2 regions of the Lelliottia nimipressuralis genome follow, and region 1 is predicted to be linked to the other one. Evidence: predicted binding sites of a transcription regulator. Region 1 holds the regulator's gene; the other holds the start of a gene.
What was found. The regulator sigma-54, encoded in region 1, starts transcription at its own class of promoters, with help from an activator protein. The targets are predictions, from matches to a motif close to GTTGGCACANNTTTCGCTNT.
Positions count from the first base shown of each region.

Region 1 (7,804 bases):
CGATGGCGACCAACTGCTGGGTGTGGTACATATGCATGATCTTCTGCGCGCAGGCGTAGTGTAATGAAGGATAAGACAATGAGTAATGCGGGTGCATCCCTTGCAACCTGTTATGGCCCGGTCAGTACGCAGATGATGGCAAAGGCGGAAAACATCCGTCTGCTTATTCTGGATGTGGATGGTGTGCTGTCCGATGGCTTAATTTTTATGGGCAATAACGGCGAAGAGCTGAAGGCATTCAACGTGCGCGACGGCTACGGAATTCGCTGTGCGATCACATCCGGCATCGAAGTTGCTATCATCACCGGGCGTAAGGCTAAACTGGTAGAAGATCGCTGCGAAACATTAGGCATTACCCATTTGTATCAGGGGCAATCCGACAAAATGGTCGCGTTCCGGGATTTGCTGGCGAAGCTTGCCATCGCCCCTGAAAACGTCGCCTACGTAGGAGACGATCTGATCGACTGGCCGGTCATGGCTGAAGTCGGGTTGAGCATCGCCGTGGCGGATGCCCATCCTTTGCTGATCCCGCGCGCTGACTATGTCACCCGGATCAACGGCGGTCGCGGCGCCGTTCGTGAAGTCTGCGATTTGTTACTGCTGGCGCAGGGCAAGCTTGATGAGGCCAAAGGGCAATCGATATGAGTAAAACCAGACGTTGGGTTATCATTCTGCTTTCACTGGCCGTACTGGTTCTGATTGGCGTGAATCTCGCCGACCAGGACGACACGCCGGATGAAGTGGTCAGCACCAATGATCCAACCTACAAAAGCGACCACAGCGACACCGTGGTTTACAGCCCTGAAGGCGCCCTGAACTATCGCCTGATTGCGCAGCATGTAGAGTATTTTTCCGATGATGGCATCTCGTGGTTCACCCGGCCGGTGATGACCACATTTGATACCAACAAAATTCCAACGTGGTCGATTAAATCTGACAGAGCAAAATTGACGAATGACCGTATGCTTTATTTGTATGGTCATGTTGAAGTCAACGCCCTGACGCCAGATTCTCAACTGCGCAAAATTACTACGGATAATGCCCAGATCAACCTGGTCACCCAGGATGTCACGTCTCAGGATCTGGTGACGTTATACGGCACAACATTTAATTCCAGCGGTCTAAGAATGCGCGGGAACTTACGCAGCAAAAACGCCGAGCTGATTGAAAAGGTTAGAACCTCCTATGAAATTCAAAACAAACAAACTCAGCCTTAACTTTATCATTGCCAGCGCGCTGCTGGCCGCCAGTCTCCCCGCGCTTGCTGTTACGGGCGACACTGAGCAGCCTATCCATATCGAATCTGACACTCAGTCGCTTGATATGCAGGGTAACGTCGTGACCTTTACCGGCAACGTCGTCATGACCCAGGGCACAATCAAAATCAATGCCGACAAAGTGGTTGTCACCCGTCCGGGCGGCGAGCAGGGCAAAGAGATTATTGATGGCTACGGTAATCCGGCCACCTTCTATCAGATGCAGGATAACGGCAAGCCGGTGAAAGGCCGCGCCTCTCATATGCACTACGAGCTGGCTAAAGATCTCGTCATCCTGACCGGCAATGCCTATCTGGAACAGCTGGATAGCAACATCACCGGCGATAAGATCACTTATCTGGTGAAAGAGCAGAAAATGCAGGCTTTCAGCGAAAAAGGTAAGCGCGTCACTACCGTTCTGGTTCCGTCTCAGCTGCAGGACAAGAACAAAGACCAGGCCCCGGCACAGAAAAAGAGTAACTAATTCGTTATGGCAACATTAACTGCAAAGAACCTCGCCAAAGCCTATAAAGGCCGCCGCGTCGTGGAAGATGTCAGTCTGACCGTAAACTCCGGCGAAATCGTGGGCCTGTTAGGCCCAAACGGTGCGGGCAAAACCACCACCTTTTACATGGTGGTCGGCATCGTTTCACGCGATGCGGGCAACATTATCATTGATGATGAAGACATCAGCCTGCTGCCACTGCATGCGCGCGCGCGTCGTGGTATTGGCTATCTGCCGCAGGAAGCGTCGATTTTCCGTCGTCTGAGCGTGTTCGACAACCTGATGGCCGTGCTGCAAATCCGTGACGATTTGACCTCCGAGCAGCGTCAGGATCGTGCCAACGAGCTGATGGAAGAGTTCCACATCGAACATCTGCGCGACAGCCTCGGTCAGGCGCTGTCCGGTGGTGAACGCCGCCGCGTGGAAATCGCCCGTGCGCTTGCCGCGAATCCAAAATTTATCCTGCTGGATGAACCTTTTGCGGGCGTTGACCCTATCTCCGTCATCGACATCAAACGTATTATCGAGCATTTGCGCGACAGCGGCCTCGGTGTGCTCATCACGGACCACAACGTACGTGAAACGCTGGCAGTTTGTGAACGCGCTTATATCGTCAGCCAGGGCCATTTAATCGCCCACGGCACGCCACTCGAAATCCTCGAAGACGAGCATGTGAAGCGTGTGTACCTTGGGGAAGACTTCAGACTCTGATAGGGTAGAGGTTAAGTCACGCCAAAGCGGGGAAAAACGCTCTGAACATGAAGCAAGGTTTGCAATTACGGCTCAGCCAGCAACTGGCGATGACGCCACAGCTACAACAGGCGATTCGTCTGTTGCAGCTGTCCACGTTAGAACTTCAGCAGGAACTCCAGCAGGCGCTGGACAGTAACCCCCTGCTGGAGCAAACCGATCTTCATGACGAGGTTGATACCCAGGAAAAGCAGGACACCGAATCGCTTGATACGGCAGACGCTCTTGAACAAAAAGAGATGCCGGACGAGCTACCGCTAGACGCCAGCTGGGATGAAATCTACACCGCCGGAACCCCTTCCGGGACGCGTGCAGATTACCAGGATGACGAGCTACCGGTCTATCAGGGTGAAACCACCCAGTCCCTGCAGGATTATCTGATGTGGCAGGTGGAGCTGACGCCATTCACCGAAACCGATCGCGCGATTGCTACCTCGATTGTCGATGCCGTGGATGACACCGGCTATTTGACCGTTTCTCTGGAAGATATTCTGGAGAGCATCGGGAACGGCGATATCGATCTCGATGAGATCGAAGCGGTGCTAAAACGCATCCAGCGCTTTGACCCGGTTGGCGTGGCGGCGAAAGATCTGCGTGATTGCCTGTTGATCCAGCTGTCGCAGTTTGCGAAAGAGACGCCGTGGATCGACGAAGCGCGGTTGATCATCAGCGATCACCTCGATCTGCTGGCGAATCACGACTTCCGCTCGCTGATGCGCGTCACCCGTCTGAAAGAAGATGTGCTGAAAGAGGCGGTGAATCTGATTCAGTCCCTCGATCCACGCCCCGGACAGTCGATCCAGACCAGCGAACCCGAGTACGTCATTCCTGACGTTCTGGTACGCAAACACAATGGCCGCTGGGCCGTTGAACTGAATTCCGACAGCATTCCTCGCCTGCAAATCAATCAGCAATACGCCTCCATGTGCACCAGCGTGCGCAACGACTCCGACAATCAATATATTCGTAGCAATCTTCAGGAAGCGCGCTGGCTGATCAAAAGCCTTGAGAGCCGAAATGATACGCTGCTACGGGTGAGTCGTTGCATCGTCGAACAGCAGCAAGCGTTTTTCGATCAGGGCGAAGAGTTTATGAAACCGATGGTGCTGGCGGATATCGCCCAGGCCGTCGAGATGCACGAATCGACCATTTCGCGTGTGACTACGCAGAAATATCTGCACAGCCCGCGCGGTATTTTTGAGCTTAAGTATTTCTTCTCCAGCCATGTGAATACCGAAGGCGGTGGCGAAGCCTCGTCAACGGCCATTCGCGCACTGGTGAAGAAGTTGATCGCCGCGGAAAACCCCGCGAAGCCACTGAGTGACAGTAAGTTAACCACCATGCTGTCCGACCAGGGTATTATGGTGGCACGTCGTACTGTTGCGAAGTATCGAGAGTCTTTATCCATTCCGCCGTCTAACCAGCGTAAACAACTGGTTTGACACAACCGATAAGGAAGACACTATGCAGCTCAACATCACAGGACAGAATGTCGAGATCACTGAAGCCTTGCGTGATTTTGTGAATACAAAATTCGCCAAACTGGAGCAGTATTTCGAGAGGATCAATCAGGTCTACATTGTGTTAAAAGTGGAGAAAGTGACTCATATCTCGGACGCAACCCTGCATGTCAACGGGGGCGAAATCCATGCCAGTGCGGAAGGGCAAGACATGTATGCGGCTATCGACGGCTTGATTGACAAGCTGGCACGACAGCTTAATAAACATAAAGATAAACTGAAACAACACTAATTGTCCGGGCAGTTAACGGGTGCAGGGCGGCCTGTTGTCAAACACAACAGGCCATTTGTACAGTTAGCGCTTAGGTGAAATTATGATGAACAACGATTCCTCGCTTCAATTGAGTAATGTCCTTAACCAGGAATGTACCCGCAGTGGCGTTCACTGTCAGAGCAAAAAACGGGCTCTGGAAATTATCAGTGAACTGGCTGCAAAACAGTTAAGCCTGCCGCCTCAGGTGGTATTTGAGGCCATTCTGACCCGTGAAAAAATGGGCAGTACCGGCATCGGCAATGGCATCGCCATTCCGCATGGCAAACTGGAAGAAGACACATTACGCGCCGTGGGCGTTTTTGTGCAGCTTGAAACGCCTATCGCTTTTGATGCGATTGATAACCAGCCGGTTGATTTGCTTTTCGCTCTGCTGGTGCCTGCTGACCAGACGAAAACCCATTTGCATACGCTTTCTCTGGTCGCAAAACGTCTGGCGGATAAAACAATTTGCCGCCGTCTGCGCGCAGCCCAAAGTGATGAAGAGCTGTACCAAATTATCACCGAAGCGGAAGGCAATCAGGATGATGCGTAACCAGGAGATGGCCTTCACATCTGCAGTCGTGAGGAGAAACGGAACATGGTGCTGATGATCGTCAGCGGTCGTTCAGGCTCGGGGAAATCCGTGGCCCTGCGAGCGCTCGAAGATATGGGATTTTACTGCGTCGACAACCTTCCGGTTGTCCTGCTGCCCGACCTGGCGCGAACGCTTGCTGACCGGCAGATCTCTGCTGCGGTCAGTATCGACGTGCGCAACATGCCGGAATCCCCGGAAATCTTTGAAGAGGCGATGAACAGCCTGCCGGATAACTTCACGCCGCAGCTGCTGTTCCTTGACGCTGACCGTAACACGCTAATCCGTCGCTACAGTGACACCCGTCGTTTACACCCCCTTTCCAGCAAGAATCTGTCGCTTGAAAGTGCCATCGACGAAGAGAGCGATCTGCTGGAACCGCTGCGTTCCCGTGCGGATCTGATCGTCGACACCTCTGAAATGTCCGTGCATGAGCTGGCAGAAATGCTGCGTACCCGCCTGTTGGGTAAACGCGAGCGCGAGCTGACCATGGTGTTCGAATCCTTTGGCTTCAAACACGGCATTCCAATCGATGCGGATTATGTTTTCGACGTACGATTCCTGCCGAACCCGCACTGGGACCCGAAACTGCGTCCAATGACCGGTCTGGACAAGCCCGTGGCGGCATTCCTCGATCGTCACACAGAAGTTCACAATTTTATCTACCAGACGCGAAGCTACCTTGAGCTATGGTTACCTATGCTGGAAACCAACAATCGTAGCTACCTGACGGTCGCAATTGGTTGTACCGGCGGTAAACATCGTTCGGTGTATATTGCCGAACAGCTGGCTGATTACTTCCGCTCACGCGGTAAAAACGTTCAGTCTCGTCATCGCACGCTGGAAAAACGTAAAACATGACCGTAAAACATACCGTTGAGATCACCAACAAGCTGGGCATGCACGCACGCCCGGCGATGAAACTGTTTGAACTGATGCAAGGATTTGATGCGGAAGTGCTGCTGCGTAACGATGAAGGCACGGAAGCAGAAGCCAACAGCGTAATTGCGCTGCTGATGCTGGATTCCGCAAAGGGCCGACAGATTGAAGTGGAAGCGACCGGTCCGCAGGAAGTCGAAGCGCTGGCTGCGGTCGTCGCGCTGTTCAACGCCGGATTTGATGAGGACTAAGTCCTCATCTGTACAATTTATTCCTGGTCATAAACCCTTCTCCACCCAACTGTCGCATCTGGCGCATGATCCACGCCTGACGGTTGCGGACATACCCTGACGGCGCATCCGCTTTATAGCGAATCGGGTTAGGTAACACCGCGGCCAGCAGTGCGGCCTCGGCTTGAGTCAGGCGGCTGGCGGGTTTGTGGAAATAGCGTTGTGCCGCCGCCTCCACGCCAAACACCCCATCACCAAACTCAGCGATATTGAGATACACCGTCAGAATGCGTTTTTTACTCCAGACGGTCTCCATGCCCAGCGTCAGACCCGCCTCCAGCCCTTTGCGCACCCAGCTTCTGCCATCCCATAAAAACAGGTTTTTCGCCGTCTGCTGAGAGAGCGTCGAAGCACCGCGCACGCGATTTTCATTCCGTTCATTGTGGGCCAGCGCTTTTTCAATCGCCGAGACGTCAAAGCCCCAGTGTTCCGGGAATTTCTGATCTTCCGCCGCGATAACCGCCAGTCCCATCCACGGGGAGATTTCGTCCATGCTCACCCAGTCCGAGTGTGCCACATAGCTGAAATCCCCCGTCAGCCATGCGCCGAGCTGGCGCTCAACCATGACCGCAGAAAACGGCACTGGCACAATGCTGAAGAGCGCGATGCCACCGCCCCAGAACACTGCAAGCGCCAGCAGCGCGCGCAGCACAATGCGTTTCACCCAGGCGACAGAAGAGCGTTTTTTACTCACCGGGAAAGCACCAGCACGCGTTCGACCAGTTTCTCAATACCGACGGCGGCTTCAGCGATAGTTTGCGCCAGCATATAGGCGGGCGTGGTCACGATTTTGTTGTCCTCGTCGACCACGATATCTTCCACCGGGCACGGCACATGCTCGCCACCCATCTCTTCGATCACTTCAGCGGTATCGATGTCAGTGCCGATGGTCAGGCGCAGCGGGAAATCAAAAATCTTAGGCAGCATCGCAGGGGCGATGCACATAAAGCCCAGCGGTTTTCCTGCGGCGTGCATGCGCTGCGCCAGCGCTTTCAGCGCATCATCGACCCGACACTCGCTGCCCTGACTGGCGAAATTACTCAAATTTTTGGCGGCACCAAAACCACCTGGCACGATCAGGGCATCCAGCTCCTCGGCATTGGCCTGTGCCAGCGGCTGGATATTGCCACGGGCAATGCGCGCCGCTTCAATCAGCACATTGCGGGTTTCCGGCATTAATTCACCAGATAAATGATTGATAACATCCGTCTGGCTTTTATCCGGCGCAAAACAGACCGCTTCTGCACCCTGTTTCGCCAGTGCGAGCAGCGTCAGAACTGACTCATGAATCTCTGCGCCGTCGTAAACGCCGCAGCCGCTCAGTACAACACCTACCTTTTTCATTTCGCCGTCCCTTCTCTCCAACTATCTGAAGCACATTAAAAATTCTGATTAAAACGCTATGCTTCACACATTTCACTGATTCCTGTAACAAATCATTTAAGATTTGCTATCTTAACTGCGTGCGGCCTAAATTTTCGGGCAGCGTCCATGCAGTCACAATACTAAAAAAACAGGCGCTGCCAAGATTTCCCTGGTGTTGGCGCAGTATTCGCGCACCCCGGTTTAGCCGGGGTCATTTTTTGGTATTTTCCACCCACGCTTTCAACACATCCACATCGTTCTGCCACTCTTGTTTCATCTCTTCAACCCATTCACCCACGTTATCCCACCACGCCGGTAAATCCGGAGACTGGATCTGCTGACCCAACTGCTGCAAATGGCGTAACCCGACCGATCCGGCAGCGCCTTTAATTTT
Region 1 covers NZ_CP167172.1:4,109,324-4,117,127, forward strand. Annotated here, with positions in the region: gene kdsD (arabinose-5-phosphate isomerase KdsD) at 1-64, shown strand, start outside; gene kdsC (3-deoxy-manno-octulosonate-8-phosphatase KdsC) at 79-645, shown strand; gene lptC (LPS export ABC transporter periplasmic protein LptC) at 642-1,217, shown strand; gene lptA (lipopolysaccharide ABC transporter substrate-binding protein LptA) at 1,186-1,740, shown strand; gene lptB (LPS export ABC transporter ATP-binding protein) at 1,747-2,472, shown strand; gene rpoN (RNA polymerase factor sigma-54) at 2,520-3,953, shown strand; gene hpf (ribosome hibernation promoting factor) at 3,976-4,263, shown strand; gene ptsN (PTS IIA-like nitrogen regulatory protein PtsN) at 4,346-4,837, shown strand; gene rapZ (RNase adapter RapZ) at 4,883-5,737, shown strand; gene npr (PTS phosphocarrier protein NPr) at 5,734-6,006, shown strand; gene mtgA (monofunctional biosynthetic peptidoglycan transglycosylase) at 6,011-6,739, opposite strand; gene elbB (isoprenoid biosynthesis glyoxalase ElbB) at 6,736-7,389, opposite strand; gene arcB (aerobic respiration two-component sensor histidine kinase ArcB) at 7,622-7,804, opposite strand, start outside.

Region 2 (7,804 bases), 1.9 Mb from region 1:
TCGATTTACAGCTAGCCTGTGAAGACAATTCCGGTTTGCCGGAAGAGCGTCAGTTTCAAACATGGCTGGATGCGGTGATCCCGCAGTTTCAGGAAGAGTCAGAAGTCACGATTCGCCTGGTCGACGAAGCGGAGAGCCACGAGCTGAACCTGACCTATCGCGGGAAAGATAAGCCGACCAACGTGCTCTCTTTCCCGTTTGAAGCGCCGCCGGGCATCGAAATGCCGCTGCTCGGCGACCTGATCATCTGCCGTCAGGTGGTTGAACAGGAAGCCAAAGAGCAGCAAAAGCCGCTCGACGCTCACTGGGCGCATATGGTTATCCACGGCAGTCTGCATCTGCTGGGTTATGATCATATTGAAGACGAAGAAGCGGAAGAGATGGAATCCCTCGAGACAGAGATAATGCTTGCTCTGGGCTATGAGGATCCGTACATTGCCGAGAAAGAATAGTCAGTTAAGCATCAGGCTTTATTGACCGATCAGGCCGCCGCATATGGACCTTTCCTGCGGCGGCGCGCATTAAACTCACAAGAGAACCCTTAACAAACGCCATGAGCGACGACAATTCACACAGTAGCGACACGACAACCAGTAAGAAGGGATTTTTCTCCCTCATTCTGAGCCAGCTGTTCCACGGCGAACCGAAAAACCGTGATGAACTCCTGGAGCTGATTCGTGATTCCGGGCAGAACGATCTTATCGACGAAGATACGCGCGAAATGCTCGAAGGGGTCATGGACATCGCCGACCAGCGCGTTCGCGATATTATGATCCCCCGCTCGCAGATGATTACCCTGAAACGCAACCAGACTCTGGACGAGTGCCTCGATGTGATCATCGAATCGGCCCACTCGCGTTTCCCGGTGATTAGCGAAGACAAAGATCACATTGAAGGGATTCTGATGGCCAAGGATCTGCTGCCGTTTATGCGCAGCGATGCCGAAGCTTTCAGCATGGAAAAAGTGTTACGCCAGGCGGTGGTGGTTCCGGAAAGCAAGCGCGTTGACCGCATGCTGAAAGAGTTCCGCTCCCAGCGCTACCACATGGCGATTGTTATCGATGAATTTGGCGGTGTTTCCGGCCTTGTGACTATCGAAGATATTCTCGAACTGATCGTCGGTGAAATCGAAGATGAGTACGACGAAGAAGACGATATCGAATTCCGTCAGCTTAGCCGACATACGTGGACCGTGCGCGCGCTGGCCTCCATTGAAGAGTTCAACGACACCTTTGGCACCCACTTCAGCGATGAAGAGGTGGATACCATTGGCGGGCTGGTGATGCAGGCCTTTGGCCATCTCCCGGCGCGCGGCGAGTCCGTTGACATCGATGGTTACCAGTTCAAGGTCGCTATGGCCGACAGCCGACGTATTATTCAGGTTCACGTCAGAATGCCGGACGACTCCCCGGTGCCAAAACTGGAAGATTAATGTAAATGGCATTTGCCCCACTGCTTGAACGCCAGCGCGTCCGTTTGCTGCTGGCGCTGTTGCTCGGAGCCAGCGGAACGCTGGCTTTTTCTCCTTATGACATCTGGCCTGCCGCCCTCCTCTCACTGATGGGGTTACAAGGACTGACGCTGAATCGTCGCCCGATTCAGGCTGCGGCCATCGGCTACTTCTGGGGTCTGGGCCTGTTTGGCTCCGGCATTAACTGGGTTTACGTCAGTATCGCCCAGTTCGGCGGTATGCCTGGCCCGGTTAACGTCTTCCTGGTGGTGCTGCTGGCGGCGTATCTCTCGCTGTATACCGGTCTTTTCGCGGGGATTTTGTCGCGCCTGTGGCCGAAAACCAGCTGGCTGCGCGTGGCGATTGCGGCACCCGTGGTCTGGCAAATCACCGAGTTTTTACGCGGCTGGGTGCTGACCGGCTTCCCGTGGCTGCAGTTTGGCTACAGCCAGATTGATGGCCCGCTAAAAGGCCTGGCGCCGGTGATGGGCGTGGAGGCGATCAACTTCCTGCTGATGGTGGTGAGTGGTCTGCTGGCACTGGCCCTGGTGCAGCGCAACTGGAAACCGCTGGTCGCAGCAGTGGTGCTGTTTGCCCTTCCCTTCCCGCTGCGCTTTATCCAGTGGTTCACTCTGGAGCCCGCGCGCGCAACTCAGGTGTCGATGGTGCAGGGCAACATTCCGCAGTCGCTGAAGTGGGATGAGAACCAGCTGATCAATACGCTGAAAATCTATCTCGATGCGACGCAGAAAGAGATGGGCAAATCTGACCTGATTATCTGGCCGGAGTCTGCGATTCCCGATCTGGAGATCAACCAGCAGCGTTTCCTGAGCATGATGGACGATCTGCTGCGCGCGAAGAACAGCACGCTGATCACCGGGATTGTCGACGCGCGTCTGAACAAACAGAACCGTTACGACACCTACAACACCATTATCACGCTCGGCAAAGACAACCCGTACAGCTACGAATCGGCGAATCGTTACAACAAAAACCACCTGGTGCCGTTTGGTGAGTTTGTACCGCTGGAAACGATTCTGCGCCCGCTGGCACCGTTCTTCGATCTGCCAATGTCGTCCTTCAGCCGTGGGCCTTATGTCCAGCCGCAGCTTCATGCGCATGGCCTGGCGCTGACCCCGGCGATCTGTTACGAAATCATCCTTGGCGAACAGGTGCGCGATAACTTCCGTCCCGATACGGATTATCTGCTGACCATCTCCAACGATGCCTGGTTTGGCAAGTCGATTGGCCCGTGGCAGCACTTCCAGATGGCGCGCATGCGTTCCCTGGAGCTGGCCCGTCCGCTGCTGCGCAGCACCAATAACGGCATTACCGCTGTGATTGGTCCGCAGGGTGAAATCCAGGCGATGATCCCGCAATTCACACGCGCCGTGCTGACAACCACCGTCACGCCAACCTCCGGCCTCACGCCGTATGCTCGCACCGGCAACTGGCCGCTGTGGATCCTGACGGTACTGTTTGGTTTTGGCGCTGTGTTAATGAGTTTGCGTCAGCGTCGTAAGTAATCCCCCCAGTGCCCGGCGGCGTTTCGCTTGCCGGGCCTTCATTCCTCATCCCAGGCCAGGTCTGGCACGACACATCTGATACCCGGCAATTCCCCCTCAACTCCCATTTCTGGCACGCCTATTGCTTTGTTAAATCACAGATTCAGTGGTTTGGCTTAACGTGCAACGTTGGCGCACCACCGCAGTTCATCGGTAGCACCGAAACGGTGCAGGCAGATATTTTTGCCTCTGAATGGTGCGGCGCGCTTCGCAAAAATAAACAATAACGCAGCAAAATCTTTACATTAAGCCAGACTAAATGTTAACAAGCTTGCATAACACTGCACTCGCATCGCGCGAGATATAACAACATCACAATGGGTATCAATGCGTCATTGGCGCAGATAATAAAGGAGTTGGGTATGCAATTACGTAAACTGGCCACAGCAATGCTGGTAATGGGGATGTCCGCAGGCGTCGTTCACGCTGAAGACGCTCCGGCTGCCGGGAGCACTCTCGACAAGATTGCCAAAAATGGCGTGATCGTGGTCGGCCACCGTGAATCTTCCGTCCCGTTCTCATACTACGACAACACGCAAAAAGTCGTAGGCTACTCTCAGGACTACTCCAACGCGATCGTAGAAGCGGTCAAGAAAAAGCTCAACAAACCTGACCTGCAGGTGAAGCTGATTCCAATTACGTCGCAAAACCGTATTCCTCTGCTGCAAAACGGCACCTTCGATTTTGAGTGTGGTTCCACCACCAACAACCTCGAACGTCAGAAACAAGCGGCCTTCTCCGACACTATCTTCGTGGTCGGTACGCGTCTGCTGACCAAAAAAGGCGGCGAGATTAAAGACTTCGCAGACCTGAAAGGCAAAGCGGTTGTAGTGACCTCCGGTACCACCTCTGAAGTGCTGCTGCATAAGCTCAACGACGAGAAGAAACTGGATATGCGCATCATCAGCGCGAAAGACCACGGTGACTCTTTCCGTACGCTGGAGAGCGGCCGCGCGGTGGCATTCATGATGGATGACGCGCTGCTGGCGGGCGAACGTGCAAAAGCGAAGAAACCAGACAACTGGGACATCGTCGGCACGGCGCAGTCGAAAGAGGCATACGGCTGTATGCTGCGTAAAGACGACGCGGGCTTCAAAAAGCTGATCGATGACACCATCGCTCAGGTTCAGACCTCCGGCGAAGCAGAAAAATGGTTCGATAAGTGGTTCAAGAACCCGATTCCACCAAAAAATCTCAACATGAACTTTGAACTGTCTGACGACATGAAAGCCCTGTTCAAAGAACCAAACGACAAAGCACTTAACTAATTAGAACCATTAAGGGGCGGGATCTCCTGCCCTCTCGATTGTCGGGAAGCGCGGACAGACTATACGTTGAGTGGTCGTTCCCCACTCAGCGCGAACATTGAGCTTCTCACCAATCTTCGAGGGTAGCGCTGCTACCCTTTTTTTTCTGGAGTTTATTATGTCAATAGACTGGAACTGGGGCATTTTTCTGCAACAAGCTCCGTTCGGCAACACCACCTATCTTGGCTGGCTGTGGAGCGGCTTTCAGGTTACCGTTGCGTTATCGATAACGGCCTGGATAATCGCTTTCCTGGTCGGTTCCCTGTTCGGTATTTTACGTACCGTTCCGAACCGTTTTCTCTCTTCCCTGGGTACCCTGTACGTCGAACTGTTCCGTAACGTTCCGCTCATCGTGCAGTTCTTTACCTGGTATCTGGTTGTGCCTGAACTGCTGCCGGAAAATCTCGGCATGTGGTTTAAATCTGAGCTGGACCCGAATATTCAGTTCTTTGTCTCCTCGATGCTCTGCCTTGGCCTGTTCACCGCTGCGCGCGTATGCGAGCAGGTGCGTGCCGCGATTCAGTCGCTGCCGCGCGGGCAAAAGAACGCCGCACTGGCGATGGGCCTGACGCTGCCGCAAAGCTACCGCTACGTGCTGCTGCCAAACGCTTATCGCGTAATCGTTCCGCCGATGACCTCCGAGATGATGAACCTGGTGAAAAACTCGGCCATCGCCTCCACCATTGGTCTGGTCGATATGGCGGCGCAGGCGGGCAAGCTGCTGGATTACTCCGCCCACGCGTGGGAATCTTTCACCGCCATTACCGTGGCCTATGTGCTGATTAACGCTTTCATCATGCTGGTGATGAACCTGGTTGAACGTAAAACTCGCCTGCCGGGCAATCTGGGGGGCAAATAATGTACGAGTTTGACTGGAGTTCCATTGTTCCCGCCATGCCCTATCTGCTCGACGGGCTGGTTATTACCTTAAAAATCACTGCCATTGCGATCGTGGTTGGTATTGTGTGGGGCACGATTTTGGCGGTCATGCGCCTGTCGAGCTTCAAGCCTTTCGCCTGGTTCGCCACCGCCTACGTCAACGTCTTCCGCTCCATTCCGCTGGTGATGGTGCTGCTGTGGTTTTATCTGATCGTCCCCGGTCTGCTGCAAAACGTGCTGGGACTGTCGCCGAAAACCGATATCCGCCTGATCTCTGCCATGGTCGCGTTCTCAATGTTTGAGGCGGCGTACTATTCGGAAATTATTCGCGCGGGTATTCAGAGCATCTCTCGCGGACAATCGAGCGCGGCGCTGGCCCTGGGGATGACCCACTGGCAGTCCATGAAGCTCATTATTCTGCCACAGGCGTTTCGCGCCATGGTCCCGCTGCTGCTGACGCAGGGCATCGTTCTCTTCCAGGATACCTCGCTTGTGTATGTGCTGAGCCTCGCGGACTTCTTCCGTACGGCCTCCACTATCGGCGAACGCGACGGTACGCAGGTTGAGATGATCCTGTTCGCAGGTGCGGTTTATTTTGCAATTAGTTTAAGCGCGTCGCTGTTGGTTACCTGGCTGAAGAAAAGGACAGTCTCATGATTTCCCTGAAAAATGTTTCTAAATGGTATGGGCACTTTCAGGTGCTGACCGACTGCTCCACCGAAGTGAAAAAAGGCGAAGTGGTTGTGGTATGCGGGCCGTCTGGCTCCGGTAAATCGACGTTGATTAAAACCGTCAACGGCCTGGAACCGGTGCAGAAAGGCGAGATTGTCGTCGATGGCACGAAGGTGAACGACAAAAATACCAATCTGGCGAAACTGCGTTCCCACGTCGGGATGGTGTTCCAGCACTTTGAGCTGTTCCCGCACCTGTCGATTATCGAGAACCTGACGCTGGCGCAGGTAAAAGTGCTGAAACGCGACAAAAAAGCGGCGCGTGATAAAGGCTTAAAACTGCTGGAACGCGTGGGGCTGTCTGCTCACGCCGATAAGTTCCCGGCCCAGCTCTCCGGTGGTCAGCAACAGCGTGTGGCGATTGCGCGCGCGCTGTGCATGGACCCTATCGCCATGCTGTTTGATGAACCGACCTCCGCGCTTGATCCGGAAATGATCAACGAAGTGCTGGATGTGATGGTGGAGCTGGCGCACGAAGGGATGACCATGATGGTGGTGACCCACGAGATGGGCTTTGCCCGCAAAGTGGCCAACCGCGTGATCTTTATGGACGAAGGAAAAATTGTCGAAGATTCGCCGAAAGAGGACTTCTTCGCAAATCCACAATCCGATCGCGCTAAAGATTTCCTCGCCAAAATCCTGCACTGATCAACCGGGTGCGCACTCTTCGGATTGCGCACCACTTCACGCTTTAGGTCTCTTCTTCTCGTCTGCTTCACCTTGCGGCGTTAACCTTGTCACAAAATAACGCCAAAAATGGAGCACCCTATGCCACTGCCGATCATTCTCGATTGCGATCCTGGTCATGATGACGCTATCGCGCTTGTCCTTGCCCTCGCCTCACCGGAATTAGCCCTCAAAGCCGTCACCTCCTCCGCCGGAAATCAGACCCCGGACAAAACCCTGCGTAATGTGTTACGCATGCTGACCCTGCTCAATCGCATGGATATCCCGGTGGCGGGCGGCGCGGTGAAACCGCTGATGCGCGATCTGATCATCGCCGATAACGTCCACGGCGAGAGCGGGCTGGACGGCCCGGCGCTGCCTGAGCCAGGCTTTGAACCGCAAAACTGCACGGCGGTTGAGCTGATGGCGAACGTGCTGCGAGAAAGCGACGAGCCGGTGACGCTGGTGGCGACAGGCCCGCAAACCAACGTGGCGCTGCTGCTCAACAGCCACCCGGAACTGCACGCCAAAATCGCGCGGATTGTGATCATGGGTGGAGCGATGGGGCTGGGGAACTGGACGCCCGCGGCAGAGTTCAACATTTTCGTCGATCCGGAAGCCGCAGAAATTGTCTTCCAGTCGGGCATCCCGATTGTGATGGCCGGTCTGGATGTCACCCACCGGGCGCAGATCATGGCAGAAGATATCGCGCGTTTTCGCGCAATTGGCAATCCTGTTGCCACCACGGTCGCTGAGCTGCTCGACTTCTTTATGGAATACCACAAAACCGAGAAATGGGGCTTCCAGGGCGCGCCGCTGCACGATCCGTGCACCATCGCCTGGCTGCTGAAACCGGAGATTTTCACGACCGTTGATCGTTGGGTAGGCGTTGAAACCCAGGGGAAATACACTCAGGGCATGACGGTGGTGGATTATTATTTCCTGACGGGCAATACGCCGAATACCACGCTGATGGTGGATATCAACCGGGAAGCGTTTGTAGATTTGCTGGCAGAGAGACTGAAGTTTTACGCCTAATCAGTGCGCCGGGCGGCGCTGCGCTTTTCCGGCCTACGGTTTTGCAGGCCCGGTAAACGTCGCGCCACCGGCGTTGAGATTACGGCTCGAAAGGCCGTCTCTGGAACTGGTCATGGCCGCATTTCGGGCAGCGCGGCAGAACGTCCGGGGTATACACCGCCAGATGGA
Region 2 covers NZ_CP167172.1:1,311,051-1,318,854, reverse strand. Annotated here, with positions in the region: gene ybeY (rRNA maturation RNase YbeY) at 1-452, shown strand, start outside; gene corC (CNNM family magnesium/cobalt transport protein CorC) at 554-1,432, shown strand; gene lnt (apolipoprotein N-acyltransferase) at 1,438-2,976, shown strand; gene ACB496_RS06090 (amino acid ABC transporter substrate-binding protein) at 3,378-4,283, shown strand; gene ACB496_RS06085 (amino acid ABC transporter permease) at 4,441-5,181, shown strand; gene gltK (glutamate/aspartate ABC transporter permease GltK) at 5,181-5,858, shown strand; gene ACB496_RS06075 (amino acid ABC transporter ATP-binding protein) at 5,855-6,580, shown strand; gene rihA (pyrimidine-specific ribonucleoside hydrolase RihA) at 6,701-7,636, shown strand; gene ACB496_RS06065 (zinc ribbon-containing protein) at 7,716-7,804, opposite strand, start outside.
Region 2: ACB496_RS06090 (amino acid ABC transporter substrate-binding protein) is a predicted target of sigma-54. The motif match lies at 3,085-3,104, and genes of this name have one in related genera.